4 regions of the Photorhabdus laumondii genome follow, and region 3 is predicted to be linked to each of the others. Evidence: predicted binding sites of a transcription regulator. Region 3 holds the regulator's gene; each other region holds the start of a gene.
The links. The regulator PurR, encoded in region 3, represses purine synthesis genes. The targets are predictions, from matches to a motif close to CANGCAAACGTTTGCNTG.

Region 1 (5,158 bases), 170 kb from region 3:
ACCTGAGCCTGTTTGCTCGCCTCTTCATCAAAGACTTCAACAAACACACGGCCAATTGTTTTACGCTTCTCTTCCGGATCATTAATGCCAGCCAGTGCAGTCAGGAAGCGATCTTCTGCGGGAACATGAACAATATTCAGTCCAAATTTGCCGGCAAACATTTCCATCACTTGAGTGGCTTCATTCAAACGCAGTAAACCATTATCAACAAATACACAGGTCAGGCGGTTACCAATTGCACGATGCAGTAACAATGCAGTGACAGAGGAATCAACACCACCGGACAGCCCCAAAATAACGTGATCCTCACCAACCTGTTCACGCAGGCGTACAACGGTATCTTCGATAATAGAAGCAGGCGTCCACAACGCTTCACATTGGCATACATCCAGTACAAAACGTTCCAATATACGCTGTCCCTGATGGGTATGAGTGACTTCCGGGTGGAATTGCACGCCATAAAAACGTTTTTCTTCATTTGCTATGATGGCAAATGGACAGGTATCAGTGCTGGCGATAGTGATAAAGTCCTCGGGAATTGCAGTAACTTTATCACCGTGACTCATCCATACATCCAATGATGGTTTACCTTGCTCATTTAATGAATCTTGGATCCCACGGAATAATGCACTTTCCGCTTTAATCTCAACCTGAGCATACCCAAATTCACGCTCAGTAGAATCTTCTACCTTACCACCAAACTGTACTGACATCGTTTGCATGCCATAGCAGACCCCCAGAACCGGAACGCCAGCGTTGAAAACATATTCAGGAGCACGTGGACTTCCTTGTGCTGTGGTACTTTCCGGGCCACCGGAAAGAATAATGCCGCTTGGGTTAAATTCGCGGATTTGCTCTTCAGTGACATCCCATGCCCAAAGTTCACAATAAACCCCGATTTCACGGATACGGCGAGCAATCAATTGAGTATATTGCGAACCAAAATCAAGGATAAGAATGCGGTGCTGATGGATATTAGTTGTCATGTGCGGTGAATTCCAAAAAAACAAGTAACAAATAAAGATAAGTGGCCCTTATATGGGCCACAATAAATATGGATTACAAACCTAACCGGTAGTTTGGAGACTCTTTGATGATAGTGACATCGTGAACGTGGCTTTCCTGAATACCGGCATTACTGATGCGAACAAATTCTGCTTTGGTTCTCAACTCATCAATAGTTGCACAGCCAGTCAGCCCCATACAGGAACGCAAGCCTCCCATTTGCTGATGGACAATGTTTTTCAGCAAGCCTTTATAGGCAACACGGCCTTCAATACCTTCCGGCACCAGTTTGTCTGCGGCATTATCAGTTTGGAAATATCGATCAGAAGAGCCTTTGGACATCGCCCCCAATGATCCCATACCACGATAAGATTTAAATGAACGTCCTTGGTAGAGCTCAATTTCTCCTGGTGATTCTTCTGTCCCTGCCAACATAGAGCCCACCATAACACACGACGCTCCCGCGGCGATGGCTTTGGCAATATCGCCAGAGAAACGAATACCACCATCAGCAATAACTGGAATGCCGGTGCCTTCCAGCGCTTCAACGGCATCAGAGATAGCGGTAATTTGTGGTACCCCTACACCAGTAACAATACGGGTAGTACAGATAGAACCGGGACCAATACCGACTTTAACCGCATTGACGCCAGCCGCTACCAGCGCTTTTGCGCCTTCTCCAGTCGCCACGTTACCACCAATAATTTGTAGATTCGGGTACTTAGCACGGGTTTCACGGATACGTTGCAACACCCCTTCAGAATGACCATGCGAGGAATCAATCAGCAGAACATCAATACCAGCAGCAACCAATGCATCAATACGCGCTTCATTGCCAGCACCGGCACCAACCGCGGCACCAACACGTAAACGACCACGTGCATCCTTACAGGCGTTTGGTTTACGTTCTGCTTTCTGAAAATCTTTAACCGTGATCATGCCAAGCAGATGAAAGTTTTCATCAACTACCAGCGCTTTTTCAACACGTTTTTCGTGCATTTTCTGCAACACAACTTCACGGGCTTCACCTTCTTTTACTGTCACCAGACGCGCTTTAGGCGTCATTACCGCAGTAACAGGCTGATCCAAATCGGTAACGAAACGTACATCACGGCCAGTAATAATACCAACCAACTCATTTCCTTCAGTGACAACCGGATAACCCGCAAAACCATTACGTTCTGTCAATTCTTTAACTTCACGCAGCGTTGTTTCAGGTGCCACTGTGACGGGATCTGTCACAACACCACTCTCATGTTTTTTGACTCGGCTAACTTCTTCTGCCTGACGCTCAATGGACATATTTTTATGGATAAAACCCATTCCACCTTCCTGAGCCAACGCGATAGCCAAACCGGATTCGGTGACGGTATCCATAGCGGCAGATAACATAGGAACTTTCAGACAAATGGAGGAAGTCAGTTGAGTAGACAGGTCAGCAGTGTTAGGTAAAACAGTAGAGTGGGCAGGAACTAACAGAACATCATCAAAGGTTAAAGCTTCTTTTTTAATTCGTAACATAAGCAATATCTCACCAAGCTGCTGAAAATTTAAGGTATAAAATATTGCCGTGGCATTATACAGAACGTAATCGGTTGCCTCCAGCATTTTATTAAAAAATTTCTTGCTTACTTTATGATGAACGTTAGTATCAGCATATTAAGTTATTGTTTTGAAATTTGATCTTTCTCACATGTCACTACCTTTTAATACTGGAATTTTTTCTGTCAGTCGTCTTAATCAGACGGTTCGACAACTACTCGAAATGGAAATGGGCAGAATTTGGCTAAGCGCTGAGATATCCAATTTTTCTCACCCCTCCTCCGGGCACTGGTATTTCACGCTGAAAGATGAGCGTGCCCAAGTGCGGGCGGCAATGTTTCGCAGTAGCAATCAACGGGTAACATTCAGGCCACAAAATGGTCAGCAAGTTTTGGTTCGCGCGATAATCACGCTTTATGAACCAAGAGGAGATTACCAGCTTATTGTTGAAAATATGCAACCCGCTGGTGATGGCCTGTTACAGCAACAGTTTGAATTATTGAAACAAAAACTTGATGCCGAAGGATTATTTGACCAAAGCCACAAGAAGCCCCTGCCATCCCCTGCTCAACAGCTTGGTGTCATTACTTCAACCAGTGGCGCAGCCCTGCATGATATTTTGAATATTTTAAAGCGTCGTGATCCATCATTACCCATCATCATTTATCCAACATCGGTTCAGGGCGCAGAAGCACCATTACAGATTATCCGGGCTATTGAATTAGCTAATGAGCGTCGTGAGTGTGATGTATTGATTGTTGGGCGCGGTGGTGGCTCGCTGGAAGACTTATGGAGTTTCAACGATGAACGTGTCGCCAGAGCCATTTTTCACAGTGATATTCCGATAGTCAGTGCGGTCGGTCATGAAACAGATGTCACCATTGCTGATTTTGTGGCAGATTTACGCGCCCCAACGCCATCAGCGGCTGCTGAGTTAGTTAGCCGTAATCAGCTCGAATTATTACGTCAAATTCAGTCGCAACAACAGCGGTTGGAAATGGCAATGGATTATTTCTTTGCCCAGAAACAACATATTTTCAGTCTGTTATCTCATCGTTTACAGCAACAACATCCTCATCTACGACTAGCGCGTCAGCAAAACTTACTGGTCAATTTACGCCAGCGACTCACTGACAGCTTGCAACGGTACTTAAAGCAAAACAGCCTGGCTTATGAAAAATTACAACAACGGCTCTGGTACGCTGAACCTAGCCAGCAAATCCACCACTATAGTCAACAAATTCAGCAACAAGATTTTCGGTTAAGACAGGCAATTGAACGGCAAATCAGCCGTTCCAGAGAAAAATTTGCCGTTTCCTGTTCACGGATGGAAGCCGTTAGCCCTCTGGCAACACTGGCCCGTGGTTACAGCATCAGTCAAACATCGGATGGAAAATTACTGAAACAAACCAAACAGGTAGATGTTGGTGATGTCTTGAATACCCGTTTACAAGATGGTTGGATTGAAAGTGAGGTGTTGAAAATCAAAAAAGAACGGAAAAAACGATCTGCAAATCTGAAATAGTGGCATTCCTTTGCCACTTATTTTTCCTATACACCCTATGGATTTCAAGATGCATCGCGACGGCAACTTGAAAGATAACGGGTATAATCAGAAACGAATTTCTGCGCCGACAATATAAGTCCGGCCCCGGGCAGTTTGCATAGCCGAAGTTTGCTCAGTCATTAATGGAGAAGAATTTGCACGATTAAGTGCTTCAGAATAATTTTTATTTGCCAAATTCTGTACTGAGAATTTCAGCAGCACATTGTGATTTATCTGATAATCGCTATAAAGATCGACTATCGTTGGGATTTTAGGTTCTTTTTGCTGCACAACCCTCCCATCTTCATCAAAATTATATTGATCTGGGTCCAGCCTATGAGAATCACCGGTATATTTAACAATCGCACCAACACGGAATTTCTCATTAAATAAACAAACACCGGTATCCAACGTCATAAAGCTATCAGGTAGTTGTGACAACGGCTCCGCACCAAAATGCGCGGTAGCGGCCGAAGTTGGTTGACGCGTTTTTTGCCAACTATAAGCCAATTTGCTATAAAACATACCCGCATCATAATCAGCAGCAATTTCATATCCGTGTATTTTTACCGGAGTCAAGCTATTGTGGTAGATATACATTTTGATGTTAGGATCGACTTCATTGTAATCTGTCGAACTATCGGCTTTACATTTTTTCCTATTGCCACATATAAGCCAGATATCACTGAGAATATAATTTTTTACTTTAGTATGATACCAGGCCGCTTTCAGACGGAAAGTATCTCCCTTTACAATTAAATCTGGGCGGAAACTGTTAAAGCCAATTTGATAAGTGTCTGATGATTCTCCTTTCAGAAATGGGTTCATGGACCCACCACCTTCATTACTATAAAAAGTCTCCTGAATATTGGGTGCTCTCATTGAACGGGCATAACTGACGAATGGTTGGAACTCAGGAATAATTTCTGCTGATAGTAAAATACCTGGATTAAACCCATGTTCTTTCAAATCCAATTCGGTTGCTCCCTGGGGAAAACAAGGAATTCGCAGATCACAAGCCGGTTTATAGCCTTTGACACGGTAATCCATATAATTAAACGTAAT
Region 2 (5,158 bases), 860 kb from region 3:
AGCTGTAATATCCCGCGTGGGCACCTTGCAATAAAGCCACACATAATAGGAATCGACGTACCGATTTTTCAGACAACAACTGTTTAAATGACACGACATCCACTTTGGCAGATTTGGTTTCACCAACCGGCATGATAGAGGGCCTAAGCAATGTCACCAACAGCGTAGAGAAGACGCTAAACAATATCGTGATGAGGATGGCACGATGTCCCCAGACAGAGATTAATTCCCCGGTTAATGCTGAACTGATAATAAAGGCAATTGAACCCCAAACCCGTATCTTGCCGTAATCAAAAGGAAATTGCTTTTGCCATGTTCCCGCCAGCGCATCACTCAGTGGCATCATCGGCGAAAAAAATAGATTGAAGCCAACCATGACGAACAGGAGCCACGCCCAATGATTTCCTAATGTAAAGCCAACAATGAAAACAAAGGTTATCAATGCTGATATACGTAGCGCAAAAATAAGTTTTGCGGGATCTTTAACTGTAGGTGCAATTAATAAACTGCCCAAAAAACGGGAAATCAAGCCTGCACCCAATAGAACCCCTATCATATCGTGCTCTATACCTTCACCCTGTAGCCAGATTGCCCAGAAAGGTAAAAATATCCCGTAAGAAAAGAAATATGTGAAGTAATCTAACGCCAGCCAGCGCGTCGATCGAATAACCATTAGTCCTCCCTGGTAAAAAATGCAAAAAAACCCGCCCTTAACTAACTTGATTAGCTCAAGAAATTAAGATATTGAGAGTTATCTTGAAGTGGATATCCCCCGGGGGGAAAATCCACGCATCACTCCTCAATATCTCACTTAAGCAAACGATGTTAGCCGGAACAGGTTTTGTAATGAGCTATACCCGTCATCTTTCAAGTTGCCTCTTTGTTGGCTGCACTCGCTCACCCCAGTCACATAGTTACCTATGCTCCCAGGGATTCAATCCCTTGCCGTCGCGATGCATCTTGAAATCCATAGGGTATATTAAAATTTTAATTTATGCGTAAACCGGATATTTTGCGCAAATAGCCAAAACTTTCTGCTTAATCATTTCAATGGTCACTTCATCATTGATGTTGTCCAATACATCACACATCCAGCCAGCCAATTCACGTGCTTCGGCTTGTTTAAAGCCACGGCGGGTAATCGCAGGTGTACCAATACGCACACCAGAAGTCACAAATGGGCTCTTCGGATCATTAGGTACGCTATTTTTGTTTACCGTGATATTTGCACGACCCAATGCAGCATCGGCATCTTTACCAGTGATGTTTTTATCAACCAGATCCAGCAGGAACAAGTGATTTTCTGTACTACCAGAAACCACTTTGTAACCACGAGCCAAAAACACTTCAACCATCGCTTTCGCGTTATCAGCAACCTGATGTTGATACGCTTTGAATTCTGGTTCCATTGCTTCTTTCAATGCCACCGCTTTGCCTGCAATCACATGCATCAGAGGCCCCCCCTGACAACCAGGGAATACAGAAGAGTTCAGTTTTTTATACAACTCTTCGTCGCCACCTTTTGCCAAGATCAAACCACCACGTGGACCCGCCAGTGTTTTATGCGTCGTGGTAGTAACGATGTGAGCATGAGGAACCGGGTTAGGATACACTCCTGCGGCGATTAGGCCAGCAACGTGTGCCATATCAACGAACAGGTAAGCACCAATGCTGTCTGCAATTTCACGCATTTTTGCCCAATCAACCACACCGGAGTAAGCCGAGAAACCACCGATAATCATTTTTGGCTGGTGTTTTTCAGCTTGTGCCGCGATATCGTCATAATCGATTTTACCGCTTTCATCGATACCATAAGGCACAACGTTGTATAACTTACCAGAGAAGTTAACCGGAGAGCCGTGAGTCAAATGACCACCATGTGCCAAATTCATCCCCAGAATCGTATCGCCCGGTTGCAGCAAAGCCATATAAACTGCCGCATTCGCCTGAGAACCAGAATGTGGCTGAACGTTGGCATAATCAGCACCAAACAGTGCCTTAGCACGATCGATAGCTAATTGTTCAACAACATCTACATATTCACAACCACCGTAGTAGCGTTTACCCGGATAACCTTCAGCATATTTGTTAGTAAGTTGAGAGCCCTGTGCCTGCATAACTCTTGGGCTGGTATAGTTTTCAGAAGCAATTAACTCGATATGTTCTTCCTGACGAACAACTTCTTGCTCCATCGCCTGCCATAGTTCGGGATCATAACTAGCAATATTCATTTCACGCTTTAACATTGGGTTCTCCTGACTCAGCTAACTTCTCTTCAAACAACACCCCCAAAGGGCCGAATGGCACACAGTGTAAACCCTTTTCACCGAATGAGATAGTCTTGACAAAATATTTTACGCAAACGATTGCATATCCATTACAAGCAAGGTATCGGTTCTAAATAGTGTAATGAAAATTACGCTACATTTTTCCTCATTTTGTCGGAATTTATGACCTAAAGTAGTCCTTTCCTTAGTGTAAATATCTTTTAGGGGCATTTTTTTCACCATAAAGACCACACGTTATATTTACAAAGTCCCCAAAAGGGTATAAGTTGCATTTAAATTACATGTTATAACTTTCATTACCCACTTGAAAGAAATTCAGGAGCTTCACCATGCTGGATAACCAAACTATTGCAACTGTCAAATCAACTATTCCCCTACTTTCCGCGACTGGCCCAAAACTGACAGCACATTTCTATGAGCGGATGTTTAAACATAATCCTGAGTTGAAAAACATCTTTAATATGAGCCATCAGCTTAACGGCGATCAACGTGAAGCCTTGTTCAATGCGATCTGCGCCTATGCAGCCAATATTGATAACTTAAAGGTACTACTACCCGCAGTGGAAAAGATCGCTCATAAACACGCGAGTTTGAATATTCAACCAGAGCATTATCAGATTGTCGGTACTCACCTGCTGGCAACGTTGAATGAAATGTTCCAGCCGGGAAATGAAATTCTGGACGCCTGGGGAAAAGCTTACGGTGTGCTCGCTGATATTTTTATCAATCGTGAAGAGCAAATCTATCATAGTGGTGAATTAACAGATGGTGGCTGGCGTGGTTTACGCCCATTCCGTATCAACCGGAAAGAAGTAAAAAGTGAGGTCATTTGCAGCTTTGAATTTGCACCACAAGATGGTGGGAAAGTAATGGACTATAAGCCTGGCCAATATCTAAGTATTTATCTGCAAGATGATAGTTTTGCTAACCGAGAAATTCGCCAGTATTCACTAACGGCAGCACCAAACGGCTCCAGCTACCGGATTGCGATTAAACGTGAGCCACAAGGAATCGTTTCCAACCATATGCACGATAAGATGCAAGAAGGCGATACCGTCTGGCTGACCGCCCCACGCGGTGATTTTTTCCTTGATATTAAACCAGAAACGCCGGTTACTTTAATTTCTGCGGGGGTTGGCCTGACTCCCATGATGAGCATGTTGTATCACCTCCACCAGCAAAATCACAATAGCCCGATTAATTGGTTACATGCGGCGGAACACGGCGGTCATCACGCGTTTAGCCATGAAGTCGCAGCGATCGCGCAAGCAATGCCGAATTTTGCTGGCACAATTTGGTATCGCGAACCAAGGGATGAAGATCAACAAGGTATTCATTATCAACACAAAGGTTTTATGGATCTGACGGTTCTGAATGAGGCGTTGAAAACAGAAGGAATGCATTTCTATTTCTGTGGCCCAGTCGCCTTTATGCAATATGTCGCGAAGCAGTTATTAGATATGGGGATAGATAAACAATTTATTCACTATGAATGTTTTGGTCCACATAAAGTGATTTAAATTTTCAACTTAATATTAAAAACGTTATAGGGTGATAATAGCCAATAAAGTGAACTGAACAGAAACTATTTTTAATTTATGGGGTTCTGATATTCATGTTTATTGAATGTGCTTAATATGACTGAAAAAACCAATTCATCATTATCTTAGAGACCTTATGGCGTTTGTTTATCGTGGAGCCCGTCCTATTGGACGTCAGCTCCTTACGATTCATTTTCATAAAATAAATCTCTCGGATTTGACTATTCTCATGTTTAGTTATAATGATAGATATATTAAATGAGTTAATATATTAGCGATTAAAATTGAATAAATGAGATGTAATACGGAAGTTACTTTAATTATTTGTACTGATTCAGTTCTAACAGCCCATTCTAACAGGGCTGCTTTATTTTCCCTTGTTCATAGTAAAGAGGAACCTGGACGGTACTCCGACAAAAGACGCTACAGTTTGGCCTGAATACGACGGTGTGGCTCCACATTTTTGTTGCTGATGTTCCAGATAGCGCAGGGCCACGAACAAATTGTTCTCAAATCCAGAAACGAAGTCGTTCATTTGCTTGTTGGAGATCGTGTCCTACCCACAACACGGGGTAATGGGAGCGAAGCTACAATATGACGACATTTGTCTTGGATGGGGCTCTGACAACCATGATCAGCTTAACGCCTCAAATATCATGTCCATCGAAAACCCCTTGTACTGGAGGTAGCGAATCTGTTTGTTTTTTTCTTTGGCTTCTGATACCACCGCATCACCAAATTTACTGACTTTCAGGTCCCTTGCCATGGCATACCAGTCCACATCCACTTTCTCCAGCATCTGCTCGACCAACTCCTGAGAAAAACCTTTTTGCCTGATCTCCTGTTTGATTCTGGCCGGGCCATGTTTTTTTCGAACATGTTTATCAATCAGGCGGTTATCATCCAGATAACCACACTCACCCAGTCTCGACAACGCCCTGTCGATATTCTCTCTGTTTTCCGTCATCTTACTCAGAGCCCGTGTCAACTCACCGGATGCGTAATCCCGCCTTGCCAGCAGTGACACCGCGTGGTCATACAGTTCCTGTGATGTCATGAGGCATCTCCGCTGTAGCGTAGGCCGTCCTTTCCTACGGATAATCCTTTGATTTTATCTGTCATCAGCGGCCAGAGTGCGGTTTTACGTTTATGTTGTTCGTAGAGAGTTCTGAGGTAGCCCTCTGTTTCCGGAAGCTGAGGGCAATCCTCCAGACCTTCGCCATAATCGATGGCTTTTTTCATGTCTGAGGCGGCATAGCTGTAATACTTGCTTTTTGATTTCTGAATGTTGTCCTCCACCAAAAAGCGGCGCAAAAGGGTCGCCGTATG
Region 3 (5,158 bases):
AGCAGCCTTTATTGAGATAATAATCTGATTAATATCAGGAATTTTGTTCAACTGTTTGAATGCAGCGATCAGCGTTTTTTTTCCACTGTATAAAATATCCTAATGCCATTGGAACAACGGTAGAAACCATAACAGTGGTTGTGGATATAAGTGGATTGTTGATAAATGCTGATACAATCAGACTGGCAATAAAACAGAGTCCTAATTGAAGCGTGTTTTGTAATGCAGTGGCTTTTCCACTGTCTTGTGGATAAGCGGATAAAGCGTTTGCTACTGCAATTGGGTATAACGCGCCATTCATTGCAGCCATAAAGCAAAAAGGTACCAGAATAGTGAATAGCGTTGGCTCGTCAAATTTTGCAATTAAATAGAGCACAATCATACTGATAGCATAGCCAATTAACAGATAAGGGAAAATAATATCACTTTTTATTTTGGCTAAAATACTGCGGCATCCATAACCTCCAACGATAAAGGCTAGCGTTTGAGGAATATAACTCAGACCAATGTCGTCCGGGGTATATCCCATCTCACCGAGAATTGAAGGTGAGCCTGTTAACCAGGCAAAAAAGCCGGCGCTGCATGATGCAAATATCAGAACATTGCCACTAAATAGCGGTGATTTTAATAGCGTAAGGAAAGAGACATTATTTGTTTGCACTTGAGTTTCACGGTTGTTGCGATTTTCTTGCAAGAACAGAGTAAAAAACAACAGTAATAATGTAATTGCCAGTAAGACTAGGAAAATTATGCGCCAGCCGCCATGTTGTAACAGCCAGGCTCCCATCAAAGGTGCCAAGGCAGGGGAGAGCGCAACCAGAGGCATAATCGTTGCAAAAACACGTTTGGTACGATTGGCTTCATAACGATCAATAACTAATGCTTGCCATGAGACGGCGGCTGAACAAACACCTACGGCTTGGATAAAACGCAAAACTAAAAGTTGGGTGGCGTCTGTTACCCACATCATACCCAGACAGCCAATAGAAAACAGGGATAGCCCGGTGATGATAATCGGCTTTCGGCCAAAGCGATCTGAAAGAGGTCCCCACAAAAGTTGAGCGAAGGCGAAACCTGCAAGAAAGATGCTTAGGCTGGCACTGATTGCTTCTGCCGATGTCGCTAATTCTTGTTGCATAGTGCCGAATGCTGGCAGATACATATCAATGGCCAGATAACCTAGCATACTCAAGCCTGCAAGGTAGAACATGAACTGACTTGAGTTTTTCATTTGATTACTCTCTTTGAATATCATGATTGAAATAATTTGCAGTGATATACCCGTTTCTTTCAAGTTGTCTCTTTGTTGGCTGCACTCGCTCACCCCGGTCACATAGTTTGCTATGCTCCCGGGGATTTGCTCCCTTGCCGTCGCGATGCACCTTGAAATCCATAGGGTATAGGTAGATAACAATATTGACACATATTCTATATGTCGTGATTTTTACTTGTGAAATGGTAATATTTGCATAGTGCTGTGAAAAAAATTGAAAGGTAAAATTATGTGGTCAGAATATTCACTTGAAGTTGTGGATGCGGTTGCCAGAACAGGCAGTTTTAGTGCGGCTGCATTGGAGCTTCATCGTGTCCCTTCTGCGATCAGTTATACCGTAAGACAACTGGAAGAGTGGCTTGCTGTTTCGTTGTTTGAGCGTCGTCATCGGGATGTAGAATTAACTGAGGCAGGCGCTATGTTTATCAAGGAGGCTCGCTCTGTTATCAAAAAAATGATTGATACTCGTCATCAGTGTCAACAAATTGCAAACGGCTGGAGAGGGCAATTTAGTATTGCTATTGATCTCGTTGTCAAACCAGAGCGTAGTCGCCAGCTTATTCTTGATTTCTACCACCATTTTCCTGATATAGAACTTTTTATTCATCAGGAAGTGTTTAATGGTGTGTGGGACGCGCTGGTGAATAGTCGAGTTGATGTTGCAATTGGTGCAACCCGGGTAGCTCCAGTCGGGGAAAGGTATAGTTTCCGAGATATGGGGTTTATGCCTTGGCTATGTGTGGTTAGCGCTGACCATGCGCTGACTCAGTTGCCGGGTCTGTTATCTGATGACCAAATGCGGCCTTATCCCAGTTTGTGCCTTGAAGATACATCCCGTAATTTACCGAAGCGTGACACCTGGAATCTGGATAATCAGCGCCGGTTGGTGGTTCCTGATTGGGAATCCGGTTTGTCTTGTCTAAACGAGGGATTATGTGTGGGAATGGTGCCTAAACATAGGGCAATGCCGCTTATTCGGCAGAATAAACTCGCCGTGCTGGAATTGGAACAGCCTTTACCAGACAGTCCATGTTGTTTGGCATGGGTTCAAAACAGCCATTCTCCAGCATTAAGTTGGCTGCTTGACTATCTTGGCGATAGTGAAACTCTTAATGCTGAATGGCTTCAAGATGAATAAAACGGATTAACGACGATAGTCGACAAATGGACCATCCACGACAGAACGTCGCTCAACCAAGCGTGGATGTACTTCAATAGTTTGTGCATCTTCACGTTTATTGATTATTCTGTCCAGTAACATGGAAAACGCCATCTGCCCCAGTCGTTCTTTTGGCTGATGAATGGTGGTCAATGCCGGAGAGAAATAACGAGCGTTGCGTATATTGTCATAACCGATGACAGAAATATCCTGTGGGACGCGCAGTCCTAATTCATCAGCAGCACAAATCGCCCCCATAGCCATAACATCTCCGCCGCAGAAAACCGCAGTCGGGCGCTGTTTTTGATTCAAGATTTGATGCATGGCTTTATAGCCCGATTCTGGTTCAAAATCCCCCTGAATAACCCACTCTTCTTTGATCGGAATGTTGGCTTCTTTTAACGCCTTTAAGAATCCTTGATGACGGCCACCGCCGGTATTTCGTGCCAGAGGGCCGGGGATCGCACCAATATCACGATGACCACGTTCGATAAGATAACGACCAGCCAGATAACCGCCGTGGAATGCATTATCAATAATCGTATCGGTGAAATCACTTCTGGCCTGTCCCCAATCCATGACGACCATTGGAATATTGCGATAATCTTCCAACATTCCCAATAGCTGTTCCGGGTATTCTGAACACATAATTAGCAGTCCATCCACACGTTTTTGGGCCAGCATGGCGAGATAGGCTTTCTGTTTATCAATGTTATTGTGTGAGTTACATAAAATCAGCGTATAGCCTTTGCTATAACAACTGTTTTCAACAGACTCAATGATTTCAGCAAAATAGGGGGCTTCACTGGACGTTGCCAGTAATCCGATCGATTTTGTGTGGTTAACTTTCAGACTGCGAGCAACGGCACTGGGTGAATAATTCAGTGCCTTAATAGCAGCCCAAACAGCAGCTTTAGTATCTTCAGCGACGAAGCGGGTTTTATTAATAACATGGGATACAGTAGTGGTTGAGACGCCAGCGTGCTTAGCCACATCTTTGATCGTTGCCATGAGGTGAAAGACTCCTGACCTTTTGGTCTAAATTTAAAACGCTTTGTTAATCGCTTGCTAACCCTTTACATCAAGGGGCTAGCAATAAGTTAGCGATAAATTCTGGATTTTGTCTGATCTGGCTCAAAAGTGAAAGCAATAATCAGTGTTATAAAATGGGTGGTAATCGCTATTTATGCTTTTCCTTATGTAAGGGCAATTAACCATCTCAATAGATTGGTTTTTGTCACTATAAACTTTTTATTCTGAGGAGGCTCTATGAATACCGATTTGAAGCTTGGTTTATTTACTGCTGTCAGCACGTTGGTGATGATTGCCATTTTTGCCGCTCTTTGCTTGATCTTTGCCTGATGTTTTGAACGGGCTAGATGATTTAAAAATTGGGCAGATAGTTTCTTTATCTGCTCTTTGTCTTTCTGCCACCGCTTTTAACAACCTCTACGATAAATAACCGTGAAAATGATGTCATCTGTGTCAGGATACGAAGAGATCAGGATACATATTAGTGAGAGAAAATGGTATTCTCCGCAATATCGTGACGATGTTGGTTATCAACGGGCTGTTGGTTTAAAGGAAATAAAAATGACGACTACTATTGAGAAGATTGAGCGCCAAATTAAAGAAAACCCGATTTTATTGTATATGAAAGGTTCTCCTAAATTGCCAAATTGTGGCTTTTCTGCGCAGGCGGTTCAGGCTTTATCTGCGTGTGGTGAACGTTTTGCTTACGTAGATATTTTGCAAAATCCAGATATTCGTGCAGAGTTGCCAAAATATGCTAATTGGCCAACTTTTCCTCAGCTTTGGGTGGAAGGTGAGTTGATAGGTGGATGCGATATTATCATTGAAATGTATCAGCGTGGTGAGCTACAAACATTAATCAAAGAAACTGCTGATAAATGTCGTTCTCAGGGCGAAAACGCGACAGAGTAATTTTTTAATTACTTACAGATTATACCCAATGGATTTCAAGATGCATCGCGACGGCAAGAGAGTGAATCCCCGGGAGCATAGCAAACTATGTGACCGGGGTGAGCGAGCGCAGCCAACAAAGAGGCAACTTGAAGGATAACGGGTATATTATGCTATCCCCCCATATGTTGATATATGGGGGGATTATTGTTTAGATTTGATTATATTAATCTAGCCGTTCAGCTATTTATCCAGTTTTTTCTGCTGTTGTTGTTAATGGCCAGCCACCAAGTTGTTTCCAACGGTTGACCATTTCACAGAATAATTCAGCGGTACGATCAGTATCATATAACGCGCTGTGAGCCTGATTATTATCGAATGGGATACCGGCTGTGATGCAGGCTTTTGCTAAGATTGTTTGTCCTAATACCAGACCACCTAAAGCAGCGGTGTCAAAAGTTGCAAACGGATGAAACGGATTTCGTTTTAGTCCGGTGCGTTCTGTGGCAGCCATAACAAAGCTGTGATCGAAGTTAGCATTGTGAGCAACGATAATTGCCCGATTACAATGATTATTTTTTATCCCTTTACGAACCATTTTAAAAATAGCGTGCAGAGCTTCATATTCGCTCACCGCTCCACGTAGCGGATTTAATGGATCAATGCCGGTGAATTCCAGGGCTGCTGGTTCAAGGTTGGCTCCTTCAAATGGCTCAATATGGAAGTGAAGTGATTCGCCAGGCGTAAGCCAACCTTCACCATCCATTTCCAGTGTAACGGCGGCAATTTCAAGTAATGCATCT
Region 4 (5,158 bases), 2.5 Mb from region 3:
TCTGAACAACTTCGTTTGAATAAATCCGGTGATGTGATTTTTATGCAAAAGCAGTCGAAAACGCGACGAGAGCGACTTTCCAGCGATGATATTGTTCGTATGCAGTTTGATGCTAAACGGACGCTTGAATTAAGTGATGCGTTGATAGTGGGAAATGTGCGTTTGGTGCAAGGGCACTGGAATAACGGTAAAGTCACTACCTGTGCAGGTGAAACGATTTCCCTTGAGTTTGAACCTTACGCGAGGTCATGGCTTGAACAGCGCGAAAAAAGTAGCTACAGCCAGTTAACTATTGCTTGGTTGGAAGCGCCTGCTGGCCGCGAATTATTGTTGGTAGCTAATAATGACTTTTGTCGTTGGGAACCGACGAAGGACAGTCTCTGACCCTCGTCAGTTTTATGATTATTTCAATCGGTTAATTGCCCGATATCCGATATCCTTGCGGTAAAAACAGTTATTCCATTCAATCTCTTCTGCTTGTTGGTAAGCATTTTTCTGTGCATCTATAATGGTTTCTCCTAATGCTGTAACACACAGAACGCGTCCACCGGCGGTAATAACATCATTGTCTTTCATTGCTGTACCAGCATGGAAAACCTTGCTACTTTCATTTTCTTGTTGGGGCAAGCCATGAATGATATCCCCTTTGTGATAATCAGCAGGATACCCTCCGGCAGCGAGTACCACACCCAGAGCAGGGCGCTCATCCCAATCAGACGTTTTACCCGCAAGCTCGCCTTTTGCACCAGCTAGACAGAGTTCAACAAGATCGGAGCGCATACGCATCATGATGGGTTGTGTTTCTGGATCACCAAAGCGACAGTTAAATTCAATCACTTTGGGTTCGCCATTTTGGCTGATCATCAAGCCGGCATAAAGAAAACCCGTATAGACATGACCCTCAGCAGCCATACCATTAACAGTAGGATAAATAATCTCTTCCATAATGCGTTGGTGGATTTCATTGGTGACGACTGGTGCGGGAGAATAGGCTCCCATTCCGCCAGTGTTTGGGCCGGAGTCACCATCACCTATGCGTTTATGATCCTGACTGGTTGCCATCGGAATAACATTCTTACCGTCGACCATAACGATAAAACTAGCTTCTTCACCTGTTAGAAACTCTTCAATAACAATACGATGGCCTGCATCACCAAACGCATTTCCGGCTAGCATATCTTTTATGGCGGACTGGGCTTCTTCCCGTGTTATCGCAACAATCACACCTTTACCCGCAGCCAATCCGTCAGCTTTTATAACAATAGGAACGCCGACTTTATCTAGGTAGGCAAGAGCGGGTTCGATAGCTGTAAAATTCTGATAAGCCGCAGTTGGGATTTGATGACGTGCTAGAAAATCTTTGGTAAATGCTTTTGAACCTTCTAATTGAGCGGCTGCCTGAGTTGGACCAAAAATAGTCAACCCTGCTGTTTGGAATGCATCGACGATACCTAACACTAATGGTACTTCAGGGCCGACGATAGTCAGCCCAATATCATGGCTTTGTGCAAATACTAACAAGCCGTTGATATCTGTCGCTGAGATATCAATATTTTCAAGATTGCTTTCCAGAGCAGTTCCTGCATTTCCTGGAGCGACATAGATTTTATCAGCTAAAGGAGATTGAGCTGCTTTCCATGCCAGCGCATGTTCGCGTCCACCGCTACCAACAATTAAAATATTCATCAGATTAACTCCTGCTATTGATTAGTGGCGAAAATGGCGCATGCCGGTGAAAATCATAGCAATACCGTGTTCATCAGCCGCGGTAATTACTTCGTCGTCACGGATTGAACCGCCGGGTTGGATAATGCAACTTACGCCGACAGCCGCAGCGGCATCAATGCCGTCACGAAATGGGAAAAAGGCGTCAGACGCCATTGCGCATCCTTGGACTTCCAAGCCTTCATCGGCTGCTTTAATCCCCGCAATTTTTGCGGAATAGACACGGCTCATTTGGCCAGCACCAATACCAATGGTCATATCATTTTTTGCATAAACAATGGCATTAGATTTGACAAACTTAGCGACCTTCCAGCAGAACAGAGCATCTTTCATTTCTTGTTCGGTGGGATGACGTTTGGAAACCACACGTAGGTTAGTTACTGCAACCATACCAAGATCGCGATCTTGTACCAGTAAGCCACCATTAACTCGTTTAAAATCAAGGCCAGCAGCCCGGTCCTCCCATTCACCACATACCAGAACGCGGATATTTTGCTTGGTTGCCAGCACAGGTAAGACATCTTTATTTACTGAGGGGGCAATAATTACCTCGACGAATTGACGGTCGATAATGGCTTGTGCAGTTTTAATATCAAGTTCGCGGTTGAAAGCAATAATACCGCCGAAAGCGGAGGTTGGATCTGTTTTGAATGCGCTATCATAAGCTTCGTGGATATCTTTACCAATGGCTACACCGCATGGGTTAGCGTGCTTAACAATAACGCATGCAGGCTCCACGAATTCCTTAACACATTCCAGCGCTGCATCGGTATCAGCAATGTTATTATAGGAAAGAGCCTTACCTTGTAACTGAGTTGCAGTTGCAATGGATGATTCAGAAAGATTCTCTTCTATATAGAATGCAGCATCTTGGTGGCTGTTCTCACCGTAACGCATATCCTGCTTTTTAATGAAATTCAAATTCAGAGTACGAGGGAAACGTCCTGATGGTTGAGTCGTATCACCATGATAAGGAGGAACCAGCTTGCCAAAATAGTTAGCAATCATGCTGTCATAAGCCGCGGTGTGTTCAAAAGCCTTAATGGCTAAATCGAAGCGGGTTGATTGTGTTAATGACCCCTGATTGTTATCCATCTCTTCAATGATTTTTTTGTAATCCTTACTATTTACCACAATCGCTACATCTTTATGGTTCTTAGCCGCAGAGCGAACCATAGTTGGACCACCGATATCAATGTTTTCAACGGCATCTGCCAAAGTACAATCTGGTTTAGCTACGGTCTGAGCGAATGGATATAGATTCACAACCACCATATCGATCGGTGAGATTTGGTGTTGTGCCATGATTTCATCATCTTGTCCGCGGCGGCCAAGGATTCCGCCATGTACTTTAGGATGCAGCGTCTTAACACGGCCATCCATCATTTCAGGAAAACCGGTGTAGTCTGAAACTTCAGTAACCTTTAGATCTGACTCAGCGAGTAAACGCGCTGTGCCACCAGTAGAAAGCAATTCGACACCGCGTTGAGATAAGGCTTTTGCAAATTCAACAACCCCTGATTTATCGGAAACGCTAAGCAGGGCACGATGGATTGGACGAAGCTGTTGCATTGATTTGATCCCTTGGATTTTGTAAGGCAGTAACATGTTATTGGGAAGAACCCACTACACCCGTTATCTTTCAAGTTACCTCTTTGTTGGCTGCACTCGCTCACCCCGGTCACATCGTTCGCTATGCTCCCGGGGATTCGCTTCCTTGCCGTCGCGATGCATCTTGAAATCCATAGGGTATATACCAGGACATAAAAAATGGGCACTGCAATAACATTTCAGTATAGTCAGATAAAATCGCTTGATGATTTTAACCACCGAATTGTAACGAAAACGTTTGCGTGATGCTCGATAAATTTTCATCCAACTAGCCATATGTGGATAAATCTGTTGGTAAGTAGGTATAAAGTAGAGCTTTGCTGTGGAATTAATCAAACGATCAATTTTTTTCAAAATAATTATTGCCAGCGTCAAAGAATTCCCTATAATGCGCCACCACTGACCGACACAACGCTGATAAACATTGTGAGGTCGGGCAGAGAACCGGCGCAATAAGCGCTTGACTCTGCGGGCGAACAGCGTAGTATACGCAGCCCGGCTGAACGAGAATGTTATTTTTTATGTCAGCCTGCTCTTTAACAATTAATCAGACAATCTGTGTGGGCACTCACAAGACCGTATCACAAAAAAATACGTTTTAAAGTCTTGAAGAGTGAACAACAGTTAATTCATTACGAAATAATTAGTCAGAATTCTTTGAGCATCAAACTTTAAATTGAAGAGTTTGATCATGGCTCAGATTGAACGCTGGCGGCAGGCCTAACACATGCAAGTCGAGCGGTAACAGGAAAGTGCCTGCACTTTTGCTGACGAGCGGCGGACGGGTGAGTAATGTCTGGGGATCTGCCCGAGGGCGGGGGATAACCACTGGAAACGGTGGCTAATACCGCATAATGTCGCGAGACCAAAGTGGGGGACCTGAAAGGGCCTCACGCCGTCGGATGAACCCAGATGGGATTAGCTGGTAGGTAGGGTAATGGCCTACCTAGGCGACGATCTCTAGCTGGTCTGAGAGGATGACCAGCCACACTGGGACTGAGACACGGCCCAGACTCCTACGGGAGGCAGCAGTGGGGAATATTGCACAATGGGCGCAAGCCTGATGCAGCCATGCCGCGTGTATGAAGAAGGCCTTCGGGTTGTAAAGTACTTTCAGCGGGGAGGAAGGGTTTAGCCTGAAGAGGGCTGGACTTTGACGTTACCCGCAGAAGAAGCACCGGCTAACTCCGTGCCAGCAGCCGCGGTAATACGGAGGGTGCAAGCGTTAATCGGAATGACTGGGCGTAAAGCGCACGCAGGCGGTCAATTAAGTTAGATGTGAAATCCCCGGGCTCAACCTGGGAATGGCATCTAAGACTGGTTGACTGGAGTCTCGTAGAGGGGGGTAGAATTCCATGTGTAGCGGTGAAATGCGTAGAGATGTGGAGGAATACCGGTGGCGAAGGCGGCCCCCTGGACGAAGACTGACGCTCAGGTGCGAAAGCGTGGGGAGCAAACAGGATTAGATACCCTGGTAGTCCACGCTGTAAACGATGTCGATTTGGAGGTTGCGGTCTTGAACGGTGGCTTCCGAAGCTAACGCGTTAAATCGACCGCCTGGGGAGTACGGCCGCAAGGTTAAAACTCAAATGAATTGACGGGGGCCCGCACAAGCGGTGGAGCATGTGGTTTAATTCGATGCAACGCGAAGAACCTTACCTACTCTTGACATCCTCAGAATTTGCTGGAGACAGCGAAGTGCCTTAGGGAACTGAGAGACAGGTGCTGCATGGCTGTCGTCAGCTCGTGTTGTGAAATGTTGGGTTAAGTCCCGCAACGAGCGCAACCCTTATCCTTTGTTGCCAGCACGTGAAGGTGGGAA

Region 1: guaB (IMP dehydrogenase) is a predicted target of PurR. The motif match lies at 2,590-2,607, and genes of this name have one in related genera.
Region 2: glyA (serine hydroxymethyltransferase) is a predicted target of PurR. The motif match lies at 2,356-2,373, and genes of this name have one in related genera.
Region 4: purH (bifunctional phosphoribosylaminoimidazolecarboxamide formyltransferase/IMP cyclohydrolase) is a predicted target of PurR. The motif match lies at 3,564-3,581, and genes of this name have one in related genera.

Annotation. Positions count from the first base shown of each region.
Region 1 covers NZ_CP024901.1:3,214,508-3,219,665, forward strand. Annotated here, with positions in the region: gene guaA (glutamine-hydrolyzing GMP synthase) at 1-986, opposite strand, end outside; gene guaB (IMP dehydrogenase) at 1,060-2,526, opposite strand; gene xseA (exodeoxyribonuclease VII large subunit) at 2,699-4,072, shown strand; gene PluTT01m_RS13970 (TonB-dependent receptor) at 4,160-5,158, opposite strand, start outside.
Region 2 covers NZ_CP024901.1:3,906,059-3,911,216, forward strand. Annotated here, with positions in the region: gene PluTT01m_RS16985 (3-phenylpropionate MFS transporter) at 1-673, opposite strand, end outside; gene glyA (serine hydroxymethyltransferase) at 993-2,246, opposite strand; partial or broken gene hmpA (NO-inducible flavohemoprotein) at 2,615-3,808, shown strand; gene PluTT01m_RS17000 (regulatory protein RecX) at 4,464-4,886, opposite strand; gene PluTT01m_RS17005 (DUF6880 family protein) at 4,883-5,158, opposite strand, start outside.
Region 3 covers NZ_CP024901.1:3,044,951-3,050,108, reverse strand. Annotated here, with positions in the region: gene punC (purine nucleoside transporter PunC) at 35-1,231, opposite strand; gene punR (DNA-binding transcriptional activator PunR) at 1,503-2,411, shown strand; gene purR (HTH-type transcriptional repressor PurR) at 2,418-3,443, opposite strand; gene PluTT01m_RS13385 (Grx4 family monothiol glutaredoxin) at 4,026-4,376, shown strand; gene rnt (ribonuclease T) at 4,603-5,158, opposite strand, start outside.
Region 4 covers NZ_CP024901.1:532,223-537,380, forward strand. Annotated here, with positions in the region: gene PluTT01m_RS02505 (DUF1481 domain-containing protein) at 1-384, shown strand, start outside; gene purD (phosphoribosylamine--glycine ligase) at 403-1,686, opposite strand; gene purH (bifunctional phosphoribosylaminoimidazolecarboxamide formyltransferase/IMP cyclohydrolase) at 1,708-3,297, opposite strand; rRNA gene PluTT01m_RS02525 (16S ribosomal RNA) at 4,010-5,158, shown strand, end outside.